DNA from 2 places in the Enterobacter sp. UPMP2052 genome. Region 1 is predicted to be linked to the other one. Evidence: predicted binding sites of a transcription regulator. Region 1 holds the regulator's gene; the other holds the start of a gene.
What was found. Region 1 encodes LexA, which represses DNA repair genes until DNA is damaged. Its sites were predicted from a motif close to TNCTGTATGTACATACAGNA; they were not measured.
Positions count from the first base shown of each region.

Region 2: the regulator LexA is predicted to act here: its motif matches at 2,635-2,654, upstream of sulA (SOS-induced cell division inhibitor SulA).

Region 1 is NZ_JBSKJR010000012.1:28,048-38,796, forward strand. It holds gene malK (maltose/maltodextrin ABC transporter ATP-binding protein MalK) at 75-1,184, shown strand; gene ACWKX3_RS20655 (maltoporin) at 1,238-2,563, shown strand; gene malM (maltose operon protein MalM) at 2,677-3,627, shown strand; gene ubiC (chorismate lyase) at 3,806-4,303, shown strand; gene ubiA (4-hydroxybenzoate octaprenyltransferase) at 4,317-5,186, shown strand; gene plsB (glycerol-3-phosphate 1-O-acyltransferase PlsB) at 5,276-7,696, opposite strand; gene ACWKX3_RS20680 (diacylglycerol kinase) at 7,903-8,271, shown strand; gene lexA (transcriptional repressor LexA) at 8,380-8,988, shown strand; gene dinF (MATE family efflux transporter DinF) at 9,054-10,391, shown strand; partial or broken gene ACWKX3_RS20695 (hypothetical protein) at 10,388-10,462, shown strand; gene ACWKX3_RS20700 (CsbD family protein) at 10,511-10,720, shown strand.
Region 2 is NZ_JBSKJR010000001.1:1,684,492-1,695,240, reverse strand. It holds gene matP (macrodomain Ter protein MatP) at 181-633, shown strand; gene ompA (porin OmpA) at 697-1,749, opposite strand; gene sulA (SOS-induced cell division inhibitor SulA) at 2,105-2,614, opposite strand; gene ACWKX3_RS07950 (TfoX/Sxy family DNA transformation protein) at 2,832-3,458, shown strand; gene yccS (YccS family putative transporter) at 3,415-5,577, opposite strand; gene ACWKX3_RS07940 (YccF domain-containing protein) at 5,597-6,043, opposite strand; gene helD (DNA helicase IV) at 6,165-8,219, shown strand; gene mgsA (methylglyoxal synthase) at 8,304-8,762, opposite strand; gene csgI (curli synthesis inhibitor) at 8,843-9,505, opposite strand; gene ACWKX3_RS07920 (CoA-binding protein) at 9,676-10,089, shown strand; gene hspQ (heat shock protein HspQ) at 10,127-10,444, opposite strand; gene rlmI (23S rRNA (cytosine(1962)-C(5))-methyltransferase RlmI) at 10,505-10,749, opposite strand, start outside.

The DNA of each region.
Region 1 (10,749 bases):
AGTAATGGAAGACGCATAGTGAACTTATCTTGAATGTTTCTGTCGGTGACAGGTTGTAACGAAGGGAGAAGGGCATGGCGAGCGTACAGCTGCGTAATGTAACGAAAGCCTGGGGCGACGTAGTGGTGTCAAAAGACATCAATCTGGACATCAACGAGGGCGAGTTCGTGGTGTTCGTCGGTCCATCTGGCTGTGGTAAATCGACTCTGCTGCGTATGATTGCCGGTCTTGAAACCATCACCAGCGGTGATTTGTTTATTGGTGAAAGCCGGATGAACGACATCCCGCCCGCCGAACGTGGCGTCGGCATGGTCTTCCAGTCCTATGCGCTTTATCCCCATCTGTCCGTTGCCGAAAACATGTCCTTTGGCCTGAAGCTGGCAGGGGCGAAAAAAGAGATCATCAACCAGCGCGTGACCCAGGTCGCCGAAGTATTACAGCTGGCGCACCTGCTGGAGCGTAAACCAAAAGCGCTCTCCGGTGGTCAGCGTCAGCGCGTGGCAATTGGCCGTACGCTGGTGGCGGAACCGCGCGTGTTCCTGCTGGATGAACCACTTTCTAACCTGGATGCCGCCCTGCGCGTCCAGATGCGTATCGAAATCTCCCGTCTGCACAAGCGCCTTGGCCGCACGATGATTTACGTCACCCACGATCAGGTCGAAGCGATGACGCTGGCCGACAAAATTGTGGTGCTGGACGCCGGTCGCGTCGCGCAGGTGGGCAAACCGCTGGAGCTGTATCACTACCCGGCAGACCGCTTCGTCGCGGGCTTTATTGGCTCGCCGAAGATGAACTTCCTGCCCGTTAAAGTGACCGCCACGGCGATTGAACAGGTACAGGTGGAGCTGCCAAACCGTCAGCAAGTGTGGCTGCCGGTCGACAGCGCTAACGTACAGGTCGGGGCAAATATGTCCCTCGGCATTCGTCCTGAGCATTTACTGCCAAGCCACATCGCCGATGTGACGCTGGAAGGGATTGTTCAGGTCGTCGAACAACTTGGTCACGAAACACAGATTCATATCCAGATCCCCGCCATCCGTCAGAACCTGGTTTACCGCCAGAATGACGTGGTGTTGGTAGAAGAGGGTGCCACATTCGCTATCGGTTTGCCGCCAGAGCGCTGTCATCTGTTCCGTGAAGATGGCACCGCATGTCGTCGGCTGCATAAAGAGCCAGGCGTCTAAGCAATCCCAATAATAAGCACGAAACCGACAGGTGAAGTGTTCAAAGAAAAGCAATGATCTCAGGAGATAGAACGATGATTACTCTGCGCAAAGTCCCCCTGGCAGTCGCCATTGCGGCAGGCATCCTGTCTGCCCAGGCGGGTGCCGTAGACTTTAAAGGTTATGCTCGTTCCGGCATTGGCTGGACCGGAAGTGGCGGTGAACAACAGTGTTTCCAGGCAACCGGTGCTCAAAGTAAATACCGTCTCGGTAACGAATGTGAAACCTATGCGGAACTGAAACTGGGTCAGGAAGTGTGGAAAGAAGGCGACAAGAGCTTCTACTTCGACACTAACGTTGCCTATTCCGTGTCTCAGCAGAACGACTGGGAATCCACCAGTCCGGCCTTCCGTGAAGCAAACGTGCAGGGTAAAAACCTGATTGAATGGCTGCCAGGCTCCACCATCTGGGCCGGTAAGCGTTTCTATCAGCGTCATGACGTTCACATGATCGACTTCTACTACTGGGATATCTCAGGTCCTGGTGCGGGTATCGAAAACATCGATCTGGGCTTCGGTAAACTCTCTCTGGCAGCCACCCGCTCTTCTGAAGCAGGCGGTTCTGCAACCTTCGCCGATCGTGACGCGAACGGTGACCGTGTTTATGACAACGTTGTACCAAACGACGTGTTCGACGTGCGTTTAGCCGGTATGGAAATCAACCCAGGCGGTACGCTGGAGTTGGGTGTTGACTACGGTCACACCAACATTCCTGATGACTACTACCTGCAGCCTGGCGCTTCTAAAGATGGTTGGCTCTTAACCGCCGAACATACCCAGAGCATGATGAAAGGCTTCAACAAGTTCGTTCTGCAGTACGGTACGGACTCCATGACCTCTAACGGTAAAGGCATCCCGCAAGGCGGAAGCATTGATAACGATGGTTCCATGTGGCGTGTGCTGGACCACGGTGCAATCACCCTGGCTGAGCGTTGGGACCTGATGTACGTCGGTATGTATCAGAATATCGACCGTGACAATAACAACGGTACCGAGTGGTGGACCGTGGGTGTTCGTCCAATGTACAAATGGACGCCGATCATGAGCACCTTGCTGGAAGTGGGCTACGACAACGTTAAATCGCAGAAAACCGACGACCGAAACAGCCAGTACAAAATCACCCTTGCCCAGCAGTGGCAGGCAGGCGACAGCATCTGGTCTCGTCCGGCAATCCGCGTCTTCGCAACCTACGCGAAGTGGGATGAGAAGTGGGGTTATGCAACCAACGACGACGCTGGTTACACCTCTGGCGTGGCGTATAACGATACTTCCGCGAAGACCTTCAGTCGTGGTGATAACGACGAGTGGACCTTCGGTGCCCAGATGGAAATCTGGTGGTAATTCGCAAGACCTGACGTAATGACCGAAAAGAGGGGCGCAAACCCCTCTCTCCTTAGGGCGCTGCGCGCTATTGCCTGGCCACCGCAGCGTTCACGCTATCAGAGGTAATAACAATGAAAATGAAGAAAAGTCTCGTCGCGCTGTGCCTCTCTGCGGGCCTGCTGGCTAGTGCGCCAGCCATCACCTTTGCAGATGTCAATTTCGTTCCTCAGAATACCAGTGCTGCGCCAGCGATCCCGGCGGCGGCACTTCAGCAGCTGGTGTGGACGCCGGTTGATCAATCGAAAGTACAAACCACACAGCTTTCCGCTGGCGGTCAGTCACTGAACGTGCCGGGCATCAGCGGCCCGGTTGCCGCGTTTAGCGTGCCGGCCAACATCGGTGAATTAACCCTGACGCTGACCAGCGAAGTGAACAAGCAGACCAGCGTTTTTGCCCCTAACGTGCTGATCCTCGACCAAAACATGACGCCGTCAGCGTTCTTCCCAAGCAATTACTTTAACTATCAGGAACCGGGCGTAATGAGCGCGGACCGCCTGGAAGGGGTTATGCGCCTGACGCCAGCGCTGGGGCAGCAAAAAATTTACGTGTTGGTCTTTACCACCGACAACGATCTCCAGCAAACCACGAAGCTGGTTGACCCGGCAAAAGCCTATGCAAAAGGTACCGGAAACGCGGTTCCTGATATTCCGGACCCGCTTGCCCGCCACACCACCGATGGCCTGGTCAAACTGAAAGTGTCTACGAACAGCGCGTCCAGCGTGCTCGTTGGCCCATTGTTCGGCTCGTCTGGACCAGGTCCGGTGACGGTAGGTAACACCGCGGCGCCGGTATACGCAGCGCCTGTCGCGGCAGCACCAGCGGCCGCTGCGCCAGCGCCGGCACCGGCGAAAAAAGCTGAGCCAGTACTGAACGATACCGAAACCTATTTCAACAACGCCATTAAGCAGGCGGTGAAAAATGGCGACGTCGACAAAGCGCTGAAACTGCTTGATGAAGCCGAGCGTTTAGGTTCGACCACTGCCCGTTCCACCTTTATCAGCAGTGTAAAAGGCAAGGGGTGACCGTCTCCCCACAGTGCTGATTTGTTCGTTTTAGTGCGCCTGAGTGGGCGCACTTTTTTTCGTACCGCCCGTGCTGTTGCGCCATTGTTGCGATAGTGATCGCTAAATATCGTTTGGCCGCCCTCAATCTGCTTTTCTGCGATACAATGCGATAACGTTATGTATCGGAGAGTCTGGCATGTCACACCCTGCGCTTATGCACCTGCGTGCGCTGCGCTATTTAGACCACATACCCGCGCTTGACCCGGCGCAGCTTGACTGGCTGCTGCTGGAAGATTCCATGACAAAACGTTTTGAACAACAGGGAAAAACGGTCACGGTGACGCTGATTCAGGAAGGATTTGTCTCATCTGATGAGATTGCCGATGAACTGCCGCTGCTGCCGCGTGAAGAACGCTACTGGTTACGTGAAATTTTACTGTGTGCCGACGGCGAGCCGTGGCTTGCCGGGCGGACAGTGGTGCCTGAATCAACGCTTTCCGGGCCTGAGCTCGCACTGCAACGACTGGGAAAAACGCCGCTGGGGCGCTATCTTTTTACTTCGTCCGAGTTAACCCGAGATTTTATTGAGATTGGTCGCGATGCCGATCTGTGGGGACGCCGTTCCCGTCTTCGCCTGAGTGGTAAACCGTTAATACTGACGGAGCTGTTTCTACCCGCATCGCCGTTGTACTAAGAGGAAGAAAAAAATGGAGTGGAGTCTGACGCAGGACAAGCTGCTGGCCTATCACCGCTTGATGCGTACCGATAAGCCCATTGGCGCGTTGCTGCTGCTGTGGCCAACGTTATGGGCGCTGTGGGTAGCCACCCCGGGCTTACCGCCGCTGTGGATCCTGGCGGTGTTTGTGGCAGGTGTCTGGCTGATGCGCGCCGCAGGCTGCGTGGTCAACGATTATGCCGACAGAAAATTTGACGGCCACGTTAAGCGTACGGCCAACCGCCCGCTGCCGAGTGGTCAGGTTACCGAGAAAGAGGCCCGCACGCTGTTCGTGGTGCTGATTGCGCTCTCCTTCCTGCTGGTGTTAACCCTGAACACCATGACGATCCTGCTCTCCGTGGCCGCACTGGCACTGGCGTGGGTCTATCCGTTTATGAAGCGCTATACCCATCTTCCGCAGGTGGTGCTGGGCGCGGCGTTTGGCTGGTCGATCCCGATGGCGTTTGCGGCGGTGAGCGAATCCGTACCGCTCAGCTGCTGGCTCATGTTCCTGGCCAATATTCTCTGGGCCGTGGCGTACGATACGCAATATGCGATGGTCGACCGTGACGATGACCTCAAGATTGGCATCAAATCAACGGCGATCCTGTTTGGCCGTCATGACAAGCTGATCATCGGCATTATGCAGGTCGCGGTTGTGGCCCTGATGGTCGCCATTGGTCGCCTGAACGGGCTGAACTGGGAGTTTTACTGGTCCGTGCTGGTGGCCGGACTGCTGTTTGCGTACCAGCAAAAGCTGATTGCGAAGCGTGAACGTGAAGCCTGCTTTAAGGCGTTTTTGAACAATAACTACGTTGGCCTGGTGCTGTTTATCGGGCTGGCGATGAGTTACTGGTCATAAAAAAGCCGGGTGGCGGCTTCGCCTTACCCGGCCTACGATTTAGCGGAACATGTAGGCCGGGTAAGCGTTAGCGCCACCCGGCTTTAACATCATTCGCCCTGCGTCGCACTCTCGATCGTTAAACGCACGTCTGAGGTAATCAGGTCTGCCAGCATCTGGTAGATCTTCATCGTCTCTTCCGGCTCGGCATCGCCCGTGTCGCTGATAAACCCTTCATCACGCAGCGTCAGCACCAGAGAGCTGAACACGGCCTTGTCGAAGAATTCCGGCGCGTTAATGCCGTGCAGAACGGACAGGCGCTGGGCCAGCGTCCGGCTCTCTTTTTCCAGCGTACCGCGGTTGATGGACGGGTTCGCGCTCAGCAGCCAGAAGGTAATAGCGTAGCGCTGAAGCGTCTCACGCGCGCCTGCCGCCAGCAGTTGCAGCGTCCGGGAACGTGATGGGTTGATGTTCAGCTCGTCTTCGGTGACGGTCACCAGCCCCTGACGACGCATCTCTTCCGTTAATTTATCCAGCTCTGCCGCCAGCTCATCTTTGCTCCAGCGCAGGAACAGCTCCGCTTTCAGCATCGGGTAGATGGCCGCAATATGGCGCAGCAGTTCCTGGCGAGAAATACGACGATGCTGGGTAATGATGGCAGCCATCAGCGACGGCAGCATCAGCATATGCGTGATGTTGTTGCGATAGTAGGTCATCAGCACGGCCTGCTCGCGCGGCAGAATGATGATATCGCCGATCGTATCTTTTTCGACTTCAAACTTGTTCATCTGCAGCGCATGGTCGATAAGCTCGCTGGCGGTGGCAGAAGGCACGGTAGAGTCGGTGGAGTACGGAACATTACGCATAATGTCGAGGTAGCAATCGAGCTGCTCGGTCAATTGTTCACGAGTCAGAGAACGCTGGCGCGAGGCCAGAAGCGCCGTACAGCACAGGTTCATGGCGTTCGCCGCACCTGCGTTGTTAATGCGCACCATCAGCTCCGAGGCGATGCCGTTTACCGTTGGCGTCAGCCAGGCCGGGCGTACCGCTTCGATGGGGTCGATAGATTCGCGCCACTCCGGAACGTGGTGGTTAAGGTAGGTCATCAGCGGCATTGGTTCGCCGAAGTTCACGTAGCCCTGACCGAGGTTGCGCAGTTTGCTCAGCCCACGCAGCATCTGCGGCAGGCTCTCTTTCTCTTTGGTCGCACCGCGCAGCTCTTTTGCGTAGGTGCCCACTTCCATGACGTGCTCATAGCCGATGTAGATAGGCACCAGCGTAATCGGACGCGTGCCGCCACGCAGCATCGCCTGAATGGTCATCGACAGCGTGCCGGTCTTCGGATCGAGCAGGCGACCGGTTCGGGAGCGTCCGCCTTCGACAAAGTACTCAACGGAATAACCGCGGCTGAACAGCTCGCCCAGATATTCACGGAACACGGTGGAGTAAAGCTTGTTGCCCTTAAAGGTACGGCGAATAAAGAACGCACCCAGACGGCGGAAGATCGGCCCTGCTGGCCAGAAGTTCAGGTTGATACCGGCCGCGATGTGCGGCGGCACCAGGCCCTGATGATAAAGCACGTAGGAAAGCAGCAGGTAGTCCATGTGGCTGCGGTGGCAGGGCACATAAACAATCTCGTGGCCGTCGTGTGCCAGCTGACGCACGCGCTCGGCGTTGTGGACGTTAATCCCCTGATAGAGGCGGTTCCACGTGAAGCTGAGAATACGGTCAGAAAGCCGGATCATCTCGTAAGAGAAGTTCGCGGCGATCTCTTCCATCAGTGCAATGGCGTTTTGCTGGGCTTTCTCATGCGAGATTTTCTTGCTGCGCGCTTCGTCTTCGACGGCGCGAGCAATGGCTTTTGACGCCAGAAGCTTGTTGAACAGATCCTGACGCGCCGGGAGACGCGGGCCAACCGCGGCCAGACGCTGACGCGCAAAGTGCATACGCGCCACGCGCGCCAGTTTTTGCGCAATGATTTTGTCGGTGCCGTGTTCGTCTGCCATGCGGCGCAACGAAACGGAAGGGGAGAAACGGACAAAGCTGTCGCGCCCCAGCCATGAGACGGCGAAGAATTTCTGGATGCCGTTGAGCATGCGCAGCGGCGGGTTCTCCTCGCCTTTTTCGCGGCCCGGACGACGACCAAACATCACGGAGACCGGCACCATCTGCACATCCAGGCCAGGATTGCTGCGGTGCAGGTCAAGATAGTCATGGAACAGCTTGATGGACTCTTCTTTCGGCGTGTAATAGGTGAACACGCGCGGCCCGCCGTGGATAAACACATAGCGTGGCAGCAATGTGCCATCAACTTCCAGCGGTTCTAGCGGGTCGGGAAGGTCATGCGCCAGACACTGGGCGCGAAGCGTCAGTAGGTCAGCCTTCGAGTTATAAGGCAAAACGTACATAATAGGGCGCGACGTATCGAGCCCTAATTCCAGCGCGGGTTCTGCTGGGATAGACTTACTTTTTACCAGGACGCTTAATGGTAAATTAAGTAACTTGTAGTAAATTCGTGGCCAGCCGGACATAAACGATGTAAAGCCTCTGGTTAATAATGCAATTGCGGCGCAAGGATAACAGAAAGCGCGCAAGATTTCTGTTGTTACCCGTCATACTTCAGGCTGCAGCAAAACGCGCTGCGGCTATATACACTGCATCCTTCAGGCTCGCCTGAGGCAGCATGAATGATTTTGTGTATAGTTACTGACGCTATTTCCACTATAAGGTTCTTTTAATGGCCAATAATACCACTGGGTTAACCCGAATCATCAAAGCTGCAGGCTATTCATGGAAAGGTTTCCGCGCCGCATGGATCAATGAAGCTGCTTTCCGCCAGGAAGCGGTTGCCGCGATTGTCGCGGTTATCATCGCGTGTTTCCTTGATGTTGATGCCATAACCCGCGTACTCCTCATTGGTTCCGTACTTCTGGTGATGATAGTGGAAATTATCAATAGCGCTATTGAGGCAGTGGTAGACCGAATTGGTTCAGAATTTCATGAGCTTTCGGGTCGCGCTAAAGATATGGGATCGGCTGCCGTGCTGCTGGCGATTATCATCGCAGCCATCACCTGGGTCACGCTGCTTTGGTCACATTTCCGATGAGCCTCGAGGAATAATTAAGTCCCTGGTTTTTTGTGCAGTTTTTGGTTCCAAAATCGCCTTTGACTGTATATACTCACAGCATAACTGTATATACACCCAGGGGGCGGAATGAAAGCGTTAACGACCAGGCAGCAAGAGGTGTTTGATCTCATTCGGGATCATATCGGCCAGACGGGTATGCCACCCACGCGTGCAGAAATCGCGCAGCGTCTGGGTTTCCGCTCTCCAAACGCGGCTGAGGAACACCTCAAAGCGCTGGCGCGTAAAGGCGTCATTGAGATTGTTTCTGGCGCATCACGCGGTATTCGCCTGCTTGTTGAAGAAGAGACGGGTATTCCGCTGATTGGCCGTGTTGCGGCGGGTGAACCGCTGCTGGCACAGCAGCATATCGAAAGCCACTATCAGGTGGACCCCGGTATGTTTAAGCCGAGCGCTGATTTCCTGCTGCGCGTTAGCGGGATGTCGATGAAAGACATCGGTATTCTCGATGGCGATCTGCTGGCGGTTCACAAAACGCAGGACGTACGCAACGGCCAGGTTGTGGTTGCGCGCATTGATGATGAAGTGACCGTTAAGCGCCTGAAGAAACAAGGCAATACCGTGCAGCTGCTGCCGGAAAACAACGAATTCACGCCTATTGTGGTAGACCTGCGAGAACACAGCTTCTCCATTGAAGGGCTGGCCGTTGGCGTTATCCGCAACGGCGAATGGCTGTAATCTCTTCCTGACGGGCTGCGGTTTCTCCGCGGCCCGTCTCGTTTTATCGTCCCCGGTATTCTCCCATGTCACTGCTGACTGCTTCTGATAAGGCACTCTGGCGTCTCGCGCTGCCGATGATTTTTTCCAATATTACCGTTCCTCTGCTCGGCCTGGTGGACACGGCGGTTATTGGTCATCTGGATTCCCCCGTCTATCTGGGCGGCGTGGCGATTGGCGCCACGGCAACCAGCTTCCTCTTTATGCTGCTGCTCTTTTTACGCATGAGCACCACAGGGCTGACGGCCCAGGCCTACGGCGCGAAAGATCCGCTGCGGCTGGCGCGTGCGCTGGTTCAACCTTTATTCCTGGCGCTCGGTGCAGGCGCGCTGATCGTTTTGCTGCGCACGCCGCTGATAGACCTGGCGCTGCATATCGTGGGCGGCAGCGAAGCAGTGCTGGAGCAGGCGCGGCGTTTCCTCGAAATCCGCTGGCTGAGTGCGCCCGCTTCGCTGGCAAACCTGGTTCTGCTTGGCTGGCTGCTGGGCGTGCAGTACGCCCGCGCGCCGGTGATCCTGCTGGTGGTCGGTAACCTGCTCAACATTGTGCTCGATCTCTGGCTGGTCATGGGCCTGCATATGAACGTGCGGGGGGCGGCGCTGGCAACCGCAATCGCCGAGTACGGGACATTTTTGATTGGCTTGTGGATGGTCTGGCGCGCTCTGGCGATGCGCGGGATCTCGGTTGCGCTGCTCAAAACCGCCTGGCGGGGCAATATGCGTAAGCTGCTGGCGCTCAATCGGGATATCATGCTGCGCTCGCTGCTGTTACAGCTCTGCTTCGGTGCGCTGACGGTCTTCGGGGCGCGCCTTGGGCCAGAAATTGTTGCCGTCAATGCGGTGTTAATGACGCTCCTGACCTTTACCGCCTACGCGCTGGATGGTTTTGCCTATGCGGTTGAAGCCCATTCCGGGCAGGCATACGGTGCGCGTGAAAGCGGCCAGCTTCGCGAAGTATGGCGGGCGGCGTGTCGTCAGTCGGGTTTGGTCGCACTGGCATTTGCACTGATCTACGCCTGTTTCGGTGGGCACATCATCGCGCAGCTCACCTCACTCCCGGCGCTGCGTGAACTGGCCAGCCATTACCTCATCTGGCAGGTGATCCTGCCGGTGGTGGGGGTCTGGTGTTATCTGCTGGACGGTATGTTTATTGGTGCAACGCGAGGCGCGGAAATGCGCAACAGCATGGCAGTTGCGGCGGCCGGTTTTGGTCTGACGCTCTTTACGCTGCCGTACCTGGGTAACCATGGTTTGTGGCTGGCGCTCGCGGTATTCCTCTCCCTGCGGGGCCTCTCGCTGGCCTTTATCTGGCACCGTCACTGGCGAAACAACACCTGGTTTCCTGCCCGTTCTGATATATCGTGACGGTTAAAGATTCTGAATATAAATCGGGCTGCCGAATCCCTGACTATAATAATTATCACGTCCAGCAGAAATGCACGTACCGGACGATACGAATTTACGCTTAATACGAGGACACGATTATGAATAAAGACGAAATCGGCGGCAACTGGAAGCAATTCAAAGGTAAAGCGAAAGAACAGTGGGGTAAACTCACCGATGACGACATGACCGTCATCGAAGGTAAACGTGACCAGCTGGTAGGTAAAATCCAGGAGCGTTACGGTTACGAGAAAGATCAGGCGGAAACCGAAGTCAAAGACTGGGAAACCCGTAACGACTATCGCTGGTAATTGATTACCACCCGTGCGAACACGGAAGT
Region 2 (10,749 bases), on a different contig from region 1:
TGTTTTTTAGTCAGATGTAAAACCGTGGAGTATACCGTAAGCGGAGGCCTCTTCCCAAGCGGGAATGGGGATTTCGACAGGGGATTCTCCTGCAATGCTGCACAGGTTATGATTTCTTTTCAGCAGATTGCTAAAAAACTGATATTCTGAACAGAGTTACGTGGTAACACTGAGATCGCAATGAAATATCAACAACTGGAAAACCTCGAAAGCGGCTGGAAATGGAAGTACCTGGTCAAAAAGCACCGTGAGGGCGAGTTGATCACCTGCTACCTCGAAGCCAGCGCGGCGCAAGACGCCGTAGATATTTTGCTGACCCTCGAAAACGAACCGGTATTGGTTAACGGCTGGATTGAAAAGCATATCAACCCGGCACTGTTGAACCGGATGAAGCAGACGATTCGGGCGCGTCGCAAGCGGCATTTTAATGCCGAGCATCAGCACACCCGTAAAAAATCAATCGATCTGGAGTTTATGGTCTGGCAACGGCTGGCGGGGCTTGCGCAGCGGCGCGGGAAAACCCTGTCGGAAACGGTGGTGCAGCTGATTGAAGATGCGGAACATAAAGAAAAGTATGCCAGTCAGATGTCGACGTTGAAAAACGATCTGCAGGCGCTGCTGGGCAAAAAATAGTTTCTGGCTTTCTTCAGGCAATAAAAAACCCCGCAATGCGGGGTTTTTTTATAAGACGCTAACTTATGCCGCTGGCTGAGTTACAACGTCTTTGATGCCTTTAACTTCGATCTCTACGCGACGATCTGGAGCCAGGCAGTCGATCAGTGCAGCGCGAGGTTTCACGTTGTCACAGGTGTTGCCAGTCACTGGGTTAGATTCGCCCATACCACGTGGGGAGATCTTGTTAGCTGGGATACCTTTAGATACCAGGTAATCAACTACAGACTGTGCACGTTTCTCGGACAGACCCTGGTTGTAAGCGTCAGAACCGATACGGTCGGTGAAGCCCAGAACCACTACAGAACCGTCTTTAGGATCCAGGTTGCTCAGCTGGGTGTACAGCTGATCCAGTGCCTGCTGACCTTCTGGTTTCAGGGTAGCTTTGTTGAAGTTGAACAGAACGTCAGACTTCAGAGTGAAGTGCTTGGTCTGTACTTCTGGCGCTGGAGCCGGTGCTGGAGCTACGACTGGCGCATCTTCCTGCTGACCGAAACGGTAAGAAACACCAACGCTCAGCATGCCGTTGTCTGGACGAACGCCAACGGTAGCACCGTCGCCGATGTTGTTAACCCACTGGTATTCCAGACGGGTAGCGATGTCACGGGTCATAGCCCACTCAACGCCACCAGCGAATACTGGGGAAACGCCAGTGTCATGGTCGTCGCCAGCGATGCTGTTGCTGGAGTCTGCACGCCATACCATGCCGCCCAGACGGGTGTACACGTCCAGATCGTCAGTTACTGGGTAACCCAGTTTAGCGGTCAGCTGAACGCCTTGAGCTTTGAAAGCGCCATTTACGTTGTCGCCTTTGTATGGCATACGACCTAACCAGTCGTAACCCATTTCAAAACCAACATACGGGTTAACCTGATAGCCACCGAACGCGCCTGCACCCAGCTGGCTCTCGTGAGTTGGGCCATCGTTGTTCAGGCTGCTGTTGTACCAGCCGGTGTCATGGAACTGAGACCAGCCCAGTTTACCACCTGCATACCAGGTATTATCTTTCGGAGCGGCCTGCGCTACGGTAGCGAAGCCAGCCAGTGCCACTGCAATCGCGATAGCTGTCTTTTTCATTTTTTGCGCCTCGTTATCATCCAAAATTTGCCATGAAGATCTCCACGGAGAAATCACGGTTAAATCCTTCACCGGGGGGCGTGGTCAAATATAAGTCTACCGATATCTTCGGCTTAGGCCGAGCACCCCTAGCGATGTAAAGTCTACAACGTAGATGAAAACTTACAAGTGTGAACTCTGTCAGGCATATGAAAAAAAAAGTTCCGTATAGCGAATATTTAACATTTTACGAACGAATTTTGTACAGTAAAATTAACGAGAACCGCTCCAGACAAGCCTTGCCGCAGGTTTTGCTTTTTGAACTATTTACACAACTGAGTGTCGAAAAAAATTCCAGGAAAACTCTTAAATTTACTCAGTGATACAAATTCGAGTGAATTTTTAGCCCTGAATGTTGTCCTCTGCGATAAGAATCGGCACGTACGGGACGCATAATAAACCCGATTGCATGACCATCTTCTGCTGCTTCGGTCAAACGATGATGCTCTTCTTCCGTCAGTTCTTCCGACAGCCACCCGATCACCACGCTGTAATTTCCGGTGCGTAACGCGCGGATCATCGACTCAACCGTATCACACGGGGAGAGTTGGTTGATCTGCATCACCTTGGTCAGCGGCAGGCCCGCAGACTGAACCCATTCCCGGCTTAATTTTTGCTGTGGCGTCAGCCAAAGCTGCCAGCGCGATTGTTGTCCGAGCTGTTGTAACAGCGGCAACAGCAACAGCTGCGTTAACATGGGCTGGTCTTCACGATAAACCACTTCACTGATAAGACCTGTCGACACGCGACCGGTGGAATTTTGCGCGACATCGCCAGCAGAAGTTGAGAGAGATGTTGAGCGATTTGCATAGCCTGAAGTGTACATATTCATTCCAGCCCTGTAGTTACTGTATGGATATACAGTAACCCCTGTGTGCATAAAGATCAACCTCATTTTCGGAAAGCAACTCGCAAATTTGGTCCTTTCCTGGCGTGTCCGAAAAAATCATCTTGCTCATGAGCCATAAGTTGCCTATGTTCCTGCTAACGGATCCGCTAGTGATAAATTTTGTCGTTAATAGTTGATTTTTAATGGAAATATCATGAAAAAGATATCATATGAACGGATTTATAAATCGCAGGAATACCTCTCCCCTCTGGGTGAAATTCACCATCGGGCGCTGTTCGGCGGCTACACCCTGGCGGTAGACGATGCGGTGTTTGCCATGGTGTCAGACGGTGAACTTTACCTGCGTGCCTGCGAGGAGAGCGCGACCTATTGCGTCAAGCATCCTTCTTCTTTCTTAACGCTTGTTAAGCGAGGCCGCCCCGTCCTGCTGAATTACTATCGCGTGGATGAAGGGCTGTGGCAGGATCGGCAAAAACTGCTTCAGCTTTCCACTTATGCCCTCGATGCGGCACGAAAAGAGCGTAGCCTGCGCTATCAACGAAACCGGCTCAAGGATCTGCCTAACCTGACTTTCCAGATTGAAGTGTTGCTCTACGAAGCCGGCATTACGAATGAAGAGACGTTGCGGGAACTCGGCGCAAAGACCAGCTGGCTAAAAATTAGATCGAAAAACCGGGCGCTCAGTATCAAGGTGCTTTTTGCCCTTGAAGGGGCCATTGAGGGGATGCATGAGGCGGCACTCCCGGCGAACATTCGCCGGGAGCTTACGGAGTGGTTTAATACACTGCCTGAGGTGCAGGAGAGTCGTTCCGCCAGGTAGCAATCTGCTGTTGCAGTCGGCAAATTTCCGGCAGCAAAGCAATAAGCAGGCCGATCTGCTGCAAAACCAGCGGAGCTTTGTTGTCGGTTCCCGGATCGAGATGCGCAATTCGCTGGGACAGTTCATCCAGCGCCTGCTGAACTTTCGGCTCGTCGGCTGGCTGATGGTGAAGGGCATCGTCGACGTAGCACACAGCATCATCCAGCAGGTTCAGGATGGCGGTGTTTTTCAGCTTCTCGCGGTGGGCACCCAGCGTGGAAATATAGCTGGTAAACGTATGGTTCAGGCACAGCAGGCGAAAGGCGGTTTCCCGGATGTCGGGTGTGGCCCGGGGTTCCGTAGACATATTCGAGACCACGGAAGCCAGTTCGGCATCGCTGTTGTGCGCATCCCGGCGGGCTATACGGTAGGCCAGACGGTTATCACGCCCCTGGTGGTATTGCTCAAGAATGGCGTCAAGGTAACGACAGTTTGCGTTCATCGCTCTGTCTACCACGCGCGGCAGATTGCGAAAACGCCAGTCGGGCCAGATAAAACTCACCGCCGCCCAGGCGATAGCGCAGCCGATTAAAGTATCAATCACGCGCGGCAGGGCAACCTCGAAGCCTTCGCCCAGCAGGTTGAAGCAGAGCAGCACTAGCAGGGTAATGAACATGGTGGCATGCGCGTACTGGACGTTTCGAAACGCAAAGAATAACACCCCCGTTATGACGATAAGAATGAGTTGCCCTTCAACGGACGGAACGAAATAGAGCACCGGTAGCCCAATAGCAACGCCCACCAGCGTACCGATAACACGCAGCGCAAGGCGGTGTCGCGTGGCGTTATAGTTAGGCTGGCAGACAAACAGGCTGGTCAGCAGGATCCAGTAACCGTGTTGCAGGCCGGTTATCTGAATGAAGGCATAACCCACACACAGTACCAGCGACATCCTCAACGCGTGGCGAAACAGCGCGGATTCCGGCGTGAAGTTGCGGCTCAGGCGCAGCCACATGTCGCTAAATCCGTGCAGGCTATCGTCCGCCAGCTGGTTTTCGGCATCGTTACCCGGCAGGGCCATCGCCTGCTCGGATTCAATGGTCGCCAGCTGAGCATCAATCGCCCGCAGGTTATTGAGCAGAAAACCGAGTGCCTTGATCTGCTCCGGCGACGTTCCACTGGCCTGCACGCGATCGAGCGCCGCATCAAGATGGCTAAAGGCATGTTCAAAACGCGGGTCATGCTGGTAGGGCGTGCGCAGCAGTATGGATCGCGCCAGCTGCTGGCAGGCCTGGGACTGCATCGACAGCAGCCGCTGGAAACGGAACATCACGTCGCTGTAGCGGAACTTCTCACGCAGAGCCGCATACTGCACGTGCGAGGAGCTTGCGCGCTCGTGGATATCCTGCGCGACAAAGTAATAGTGCAACGTTCGGCGGGTGCCGCGCTGTCCGCGATCGCCGCGCAGACGGGTGAGCAGCGAGGCTTTAGTCTGGTTTAACGTCGCCACCAGTTGGCCATTCGCCAGCGCCAGATTGTAAAGCGGTGCCTGGCTCTCTTCGTCGATATCCGGGTCAAAAAGCCGGGATTTCAGTTCGAGATACTGGGCAAGCTGTTCATAGCTCCGCGCCAGGTTGTCCTGCAACGCCCGCACGGGAAAAATCAGATGCCCGGTTAACGTCAGCAGGTTGTACCAGATTGCGCCGAGTAACAGCAGAACGGGCTGCTGATACCATTGATCGTAAAGAGAGACGCCCAGCATGGTGTAGATCGCAATCAGCAGAGCGCCAAAGGCGATAGTGGCATAGCGTTGTCCCAGCCCGCCCAGCAGGATAAAACCGCTGGTCGAGAGCGTCAGCCCCAGGGCAAACAGCCACGGCCAGGGAAACAGCAGCTCAACCGAGGCTGAAGCAATGAAAAAACAGATCAGGGTGATGACTAAATTGCGCAGACGTCCTGTCAGGCGGTCGTCCAGGTCGGCCAGCGCCCCGGCGACCACGCCGAGGGTGAGTGGAATGGTAAGCTTTACGTCATCGAGCCACCACGGCAGGGCGACCGTGCCACACAGGGCGATAAAAATCCTGGCGTTGTATAGCCAGGTACTGTTCCAGGTATAACGGCGAATCAGTGGGCTTAGCATGAGCTCGGCCTGTCCTTATTTACTGGAAACGACGACGGGCATTGGCTTCACGCGCGGCGCGCGCCACTTCTACCGGGACGACACGACGCCCAACCGGCCACAGGGCAATGGCGGCAATTTTGAAATTCGCAATCCCAACCGGGATGCCGATGATCGTGATGCACAGGGCGATACCGGCAATGATATGCATTACGCAGAGCCACCAGCCGAAGAAGATCAACCACAGAATATTCAGCAGGGTGCCGCCGGTGTTCATCAGGGCGTTTTTACCGTCGGGGTTCAGTTCGTCAACGTGAACCGCCTCATTCCCGAAAGGAATGAATGAAAGCCGGGTGATTTCCCAGCATGAGCGCGTCAGCGGCAGGGTGAAGATGAGCACGATGCTCACCAGCGTGGCAAAAAGCCATGAAAGGGTGGTGGCAAAACCGCCAAGGACAAAATTCAAAACATTCAGAACGGTACGCATAAACCCGCATTTCCTTTCGATATGATTAACGCGAAGTGATTGTAACGTTTTTTGGGCTGGAGCACCTTAAAACTGGCAGTTAAACTGTCAGACAAAATATCACTCGTGGATCCGGCTGGATATGGAACTGAAAGCAACTTCAATGGGCAAACGCCTGGCGCAGCACCCTTATGACAAGGTTGTCCTCCTCAATGCGGGAGTGAAGGTCTCCGGGGAGCGCCATGAATACCTCATTCCGTTTAACCAACTACTGGCCATCCATTGCAAGCGCGGGCTGGTATGGGGGGAGCTGGAGTTTGTGCTGCCGGACGATAAAGTCGTGCGCCTCCACGGGACGGAGTGGGCGCAAACGCAGCGCTTCCATCACCATCTCAGTACGCGCTGGCAGCAGTGGAGCGAGGACATGAGCGTCATTGCCGCCCAGGTGTTGCAGCAGGTGCTGGATGACATCGCCCACAGCAACGAGCAGCAAAAATGGCTAACGCGCCAGCAAACCGCCGGGTTGCAGCAAAAGATAAAGCACGCCCTAACCGCGCTGCCGCTTCCCGCATCGCGCCTTGATGAGTTTGAAAATTGCCGTGAAGCATGGCGCACCTGTCAGGCCTGGCTGAATGATATCGATAAGCGCCGTCTGGCGCATAATCAGGCCTGGACCGATGCCATGCTCACGCAATATGCCGATTTCTTCAGAACCGTGGAATCATCGCCGCTTAACCCTGCCCAGGCGCGCGCCGTGGTGAACGGGGAATCGTCGCTGCTGGTACTGGCGGGGGCCGGGAGCGGTAAAACTTCCGTGCTGGTGGCGCGGGCAGGCTGGCTGCTGACAACTGGCGAGGCGGTAGCGGACCAAATTTTACTTCTGGCATTTGGCCGCAAGGCCGCGCAGGAGATGGATGAGCGCATTCAGTCGCGTTTGCATACTCAGGATATCGCGGCGCGAACCTTCCATTCGCTGGCGCTGCATATTATCCAGCAGGGCAGTAAAAAAGTACCTGTCGTCAGCAAGCTGGAAAACGACGCTCAGGCCCGACAGGCACTGTTTGTGAAGACGTGGCAGCAGCAGTGCAGCGAGAAAAAAGCTCAGGCAAAAGGGTGGCGTCAGTGGCTGGAAGACGAGCTGAACTGGGAGGTGCCGGAAGGCAGTTTCTGGCAGGATGACAAACTGGCACGCCGTCTTGGCTCGCGCCTCGATCGCTGGGTGAGCCTGATGCGCATGCACGGTGGCTCTCAGGCTGAGATGATTGAAAGCGCACCGGAGGCGATCCGCGCCGTATTTTCGAAGCGAATCAAGCTGATGGCCCCGATGCTGAAAGCCTGGAAAACGGCGCTGAAGGCAGAAAATGCCGTCGATTTCTCCGGGCTTATCCATCAGGCGGTCATCATTCTGGAAAAAGGGCGCTTTGTCAGCCCGTGGAAGCATATCCTCGTAGATGAATTCCAGGATATCTCCCCGCAGCGTGCCGCACTGCTTTCAGCGCTACGGGCGCAAAACAAACATACCTCGCTGTTTGCCGTCGGCGATGACTGGCAGGCAATCTACCGATTTAGCGGGGCACAACTCGCGCTCACCACCGCCTTCCACCACTATTTTGGCGAGGGCGATCGCAGCGATCTGGATACCACCTACCGTTTTAACTCGCGTATTGGTGAAATTGCCAACCGCTTTATTCAGCAAAACCCGCATCAGCTGGCGAAGCCGCTCAACAGCCTGACGACCGGCGATAAAAAAGCGGTCACCCTGCTGGCGGACGAACAACTGGAGCCGCTGCTGGATAAACTTAGCGGCTACGCCAAACCCGAAGAGCGCATTCTGGTGCTGGCGCGCTATCACCATCTTAAACCGGCGGCGCTGGAAAAGGCGGCTACCCGCTGGCCGAAGCTTCAGCTCGAATTTATGACCATTCATGCCAGTAAAGGCCAGCAGGCTGACTATGTGATTGTGGTTGGGCTGAAAGAGGGGAGTGATGGGTTCCCGGCGCCGGCGCGCGAGTCGGTGATCGAGCAGGCCCTGCTGCCGGTGCCAGAAGATTTTCCGGATGCCGAGGAGCGACGCCTGCTGTACGTGGCGTTAACCCGCGCGCGTCATCGGGTATGGCTGCTGTTTAATAAAGAGGCGCCATCGACGTTTGTTGATATTCTCAAGAGTCTTGACGTGCCGGTGGCGAAGAAGCCGTAGCAAAGTTGCCGGGTGGCGGCTTCGCCTGACCCGGCTGGCAAAATCTGCAGGCCCGGGCAAGCGTAGCGCCGCCGGGCAAACAGGCTACTTCAGTCTTTCAGCCAGATAGCGCGGGTAATCCGGGATCAGGATCTCAACCGGCGCGCTGAACTGCGGTGACTCAATAATAAAATCCGCCGTCGACACGTTGGTCGCTACCGGGATGTTCCACACCGTTGCCAGGCGCAGCAGCGCTTTTACATCCGGGTCGTGGGGAACCGCGTTGAGCGGGTCCCAGAAGAAAATCAGCACGTCAATTTTCCCCTCGGCGATCTGCGCGCCCACCTGCTGATCGCCGCCCATCGGGCCGCTCATCATGGCGTTGACCTCTAACCCCGTTGCCCGGTGGATCAGGTTCCCGGTCGTTCCCGTGGCGGAAAGGGCGTGACTGGCCAGCAGTGGCTGATGGCGGCGCACCCAGTTAAGCAGCATGTCTTTGCAGTGATCGTGTGCCACCAGTGCAATGTGTTTACGTGAAGGCAGCGTGCGTGTTGTCAGTTCCATAATCTTATCCGTGAGGTTATCTGACTACACGATGACGGGAACCGCCTGATGCTGCAAGAGAAAGGGCAAAAAAATGTGGCTTATGACGAAGGTTGTTGCTTCACCCATTGCAGAAAACGGGCCCGCGTGTCCGGGTCGGCCTGCTGGAACCAGAACTTCAGGCGCTGCTCGGTGAGCGTCTGGGACTGAGGCGGAATGACATCCAGCTCAGAGACGCCGGACAGCAAGGTACTGTCGTCCGCCATCATCGTTGCAAACTGGGGCAGCGACGCGGGTTTACCGGCTTTATTGTAGATCTCGGTATCCGCCTCGTAGTTGGCTCCCTTCGCGGTTGCGGTTATCGCCAGAATGTCCAGCTTCACCGGGATGGGCATGGCATCCCCGTCCAGCAGTTCTATGCGCGGCGCGGAATCAAACGCGACCGACTCTTTTTCGGTTTCCAGGCGCGGCAGATGAAAGTTAACCTGGCTCACGCGCTGGGTGTTAAAGCTGATAATCAGCGGCGGGGAGATGTACATACGCTGTTCGTGATTCGAAAGGCGAACTGTTTTTTCGACCCGGAACACTACCTGATGCGGCCCGTTATCCAGCTCGATGCTGTCAGCACCCCGCAGGAGCGAACTGGACACCTTTTTCCCGTCCAGCACCAGCAAATCGATATCCGTAGAGAGCCGCAGCGTGGTTGCGAAAACGCAAACCGGCATCACTAACGCAATCACAGCAGAGATAATGCCGGTTTTCATAGTGCGCTCCTGTCTAAACGCGTGTCGCAATAATGTATCTAAATTTTTCGATAATCACGTTTACTAACATATAGACATATTCCGCTGTTTTGCCCTCATACATCGGTATGGGATGGATGGTTGGGATGTCCGCGATGGCGTACACTTTAAAAAAAGCCTGGAGAAAGAAGATGAAAGAGAACGATATTGCCGAGATCCTGACATCGACACGCACCATCGCGCTGGTGGGGGCGAGCGATAAACCCGACCGTCCCAGCTATCGGGTGATGAAATACCTGCTGGATCAGGGCTATCACGTTATTCCGGTTTCGCCAAAGGTCGCCGGTAAAACCTTGCTGGGCCAGCAGGGTTACGCGTCGCTCGCCGACGTGCCGGAGAAAGTGGATATGGTTGATGTCTTCCGCAACTCTGAGGCGGCATGGGGTGTAGCGCAGGAGGCAATCGCCATCGGGGCAAAAACGCTGTGGATGCAGTTGGGTGTGATCAATGAACAGGCTGCGGTGCTGGCGCGCGAGGCGGGGCTGGCAGTGGTGATGGACAGATGCCCGGCAATTGAAATTCCCCGGCTGGGGCTGACAAAGTAATATAAAAAAAGCCCGGTTATCGGGCTTTTTTACAGCGTTAGTTACGCAGCCTTGGAGCCTGTAACTGTTTGCGGATGGTTTGCGCTAGCTCATCCATGGTGGGTTGTTCCGGATGCTCATCCCGCTGTTCGCCGCTCAGCTGCGCTTCGGCAAGATAGGTGTGAACGGCCTGACCGTCATCATCTTCCATTACCACATGATACCAGGGCGCGGCGCGAAGCTCTGCGTTAACCGCCAGCTCATCTGCCGACGGTTCATCAAGGGAATACTCCGGGTCGATATCCACGACCACACCCAAATACCCTAGCAAGGTGTGGCGGACCTGCTGGCCGATACCGAATTTGCTGGCAATCATAGTCACCTCCCGGGAAACATTACTTACACTCTATGTGCGGGCAATATTTCTCTTTTCAAGTTACATGACGCGACAGGCAAACCCTTTCAGATACAGCCCTTCCGGGTAGGTAGCGATCACAGGATGGTCTGCTGCCTGACGGAACTGCTCTATAAATTGTACATCACGACCCGCATCTATTGCGGCATCCGCGATGATTTTCTGAAATAAATCGGTGGTCATCAGCCCCGAGCAGGAGAAGGTCAACAGCACGCCGCCAGGATTCAGCAGCTGAATGGCCAGCATGTTGATGTCTTTATACCCAC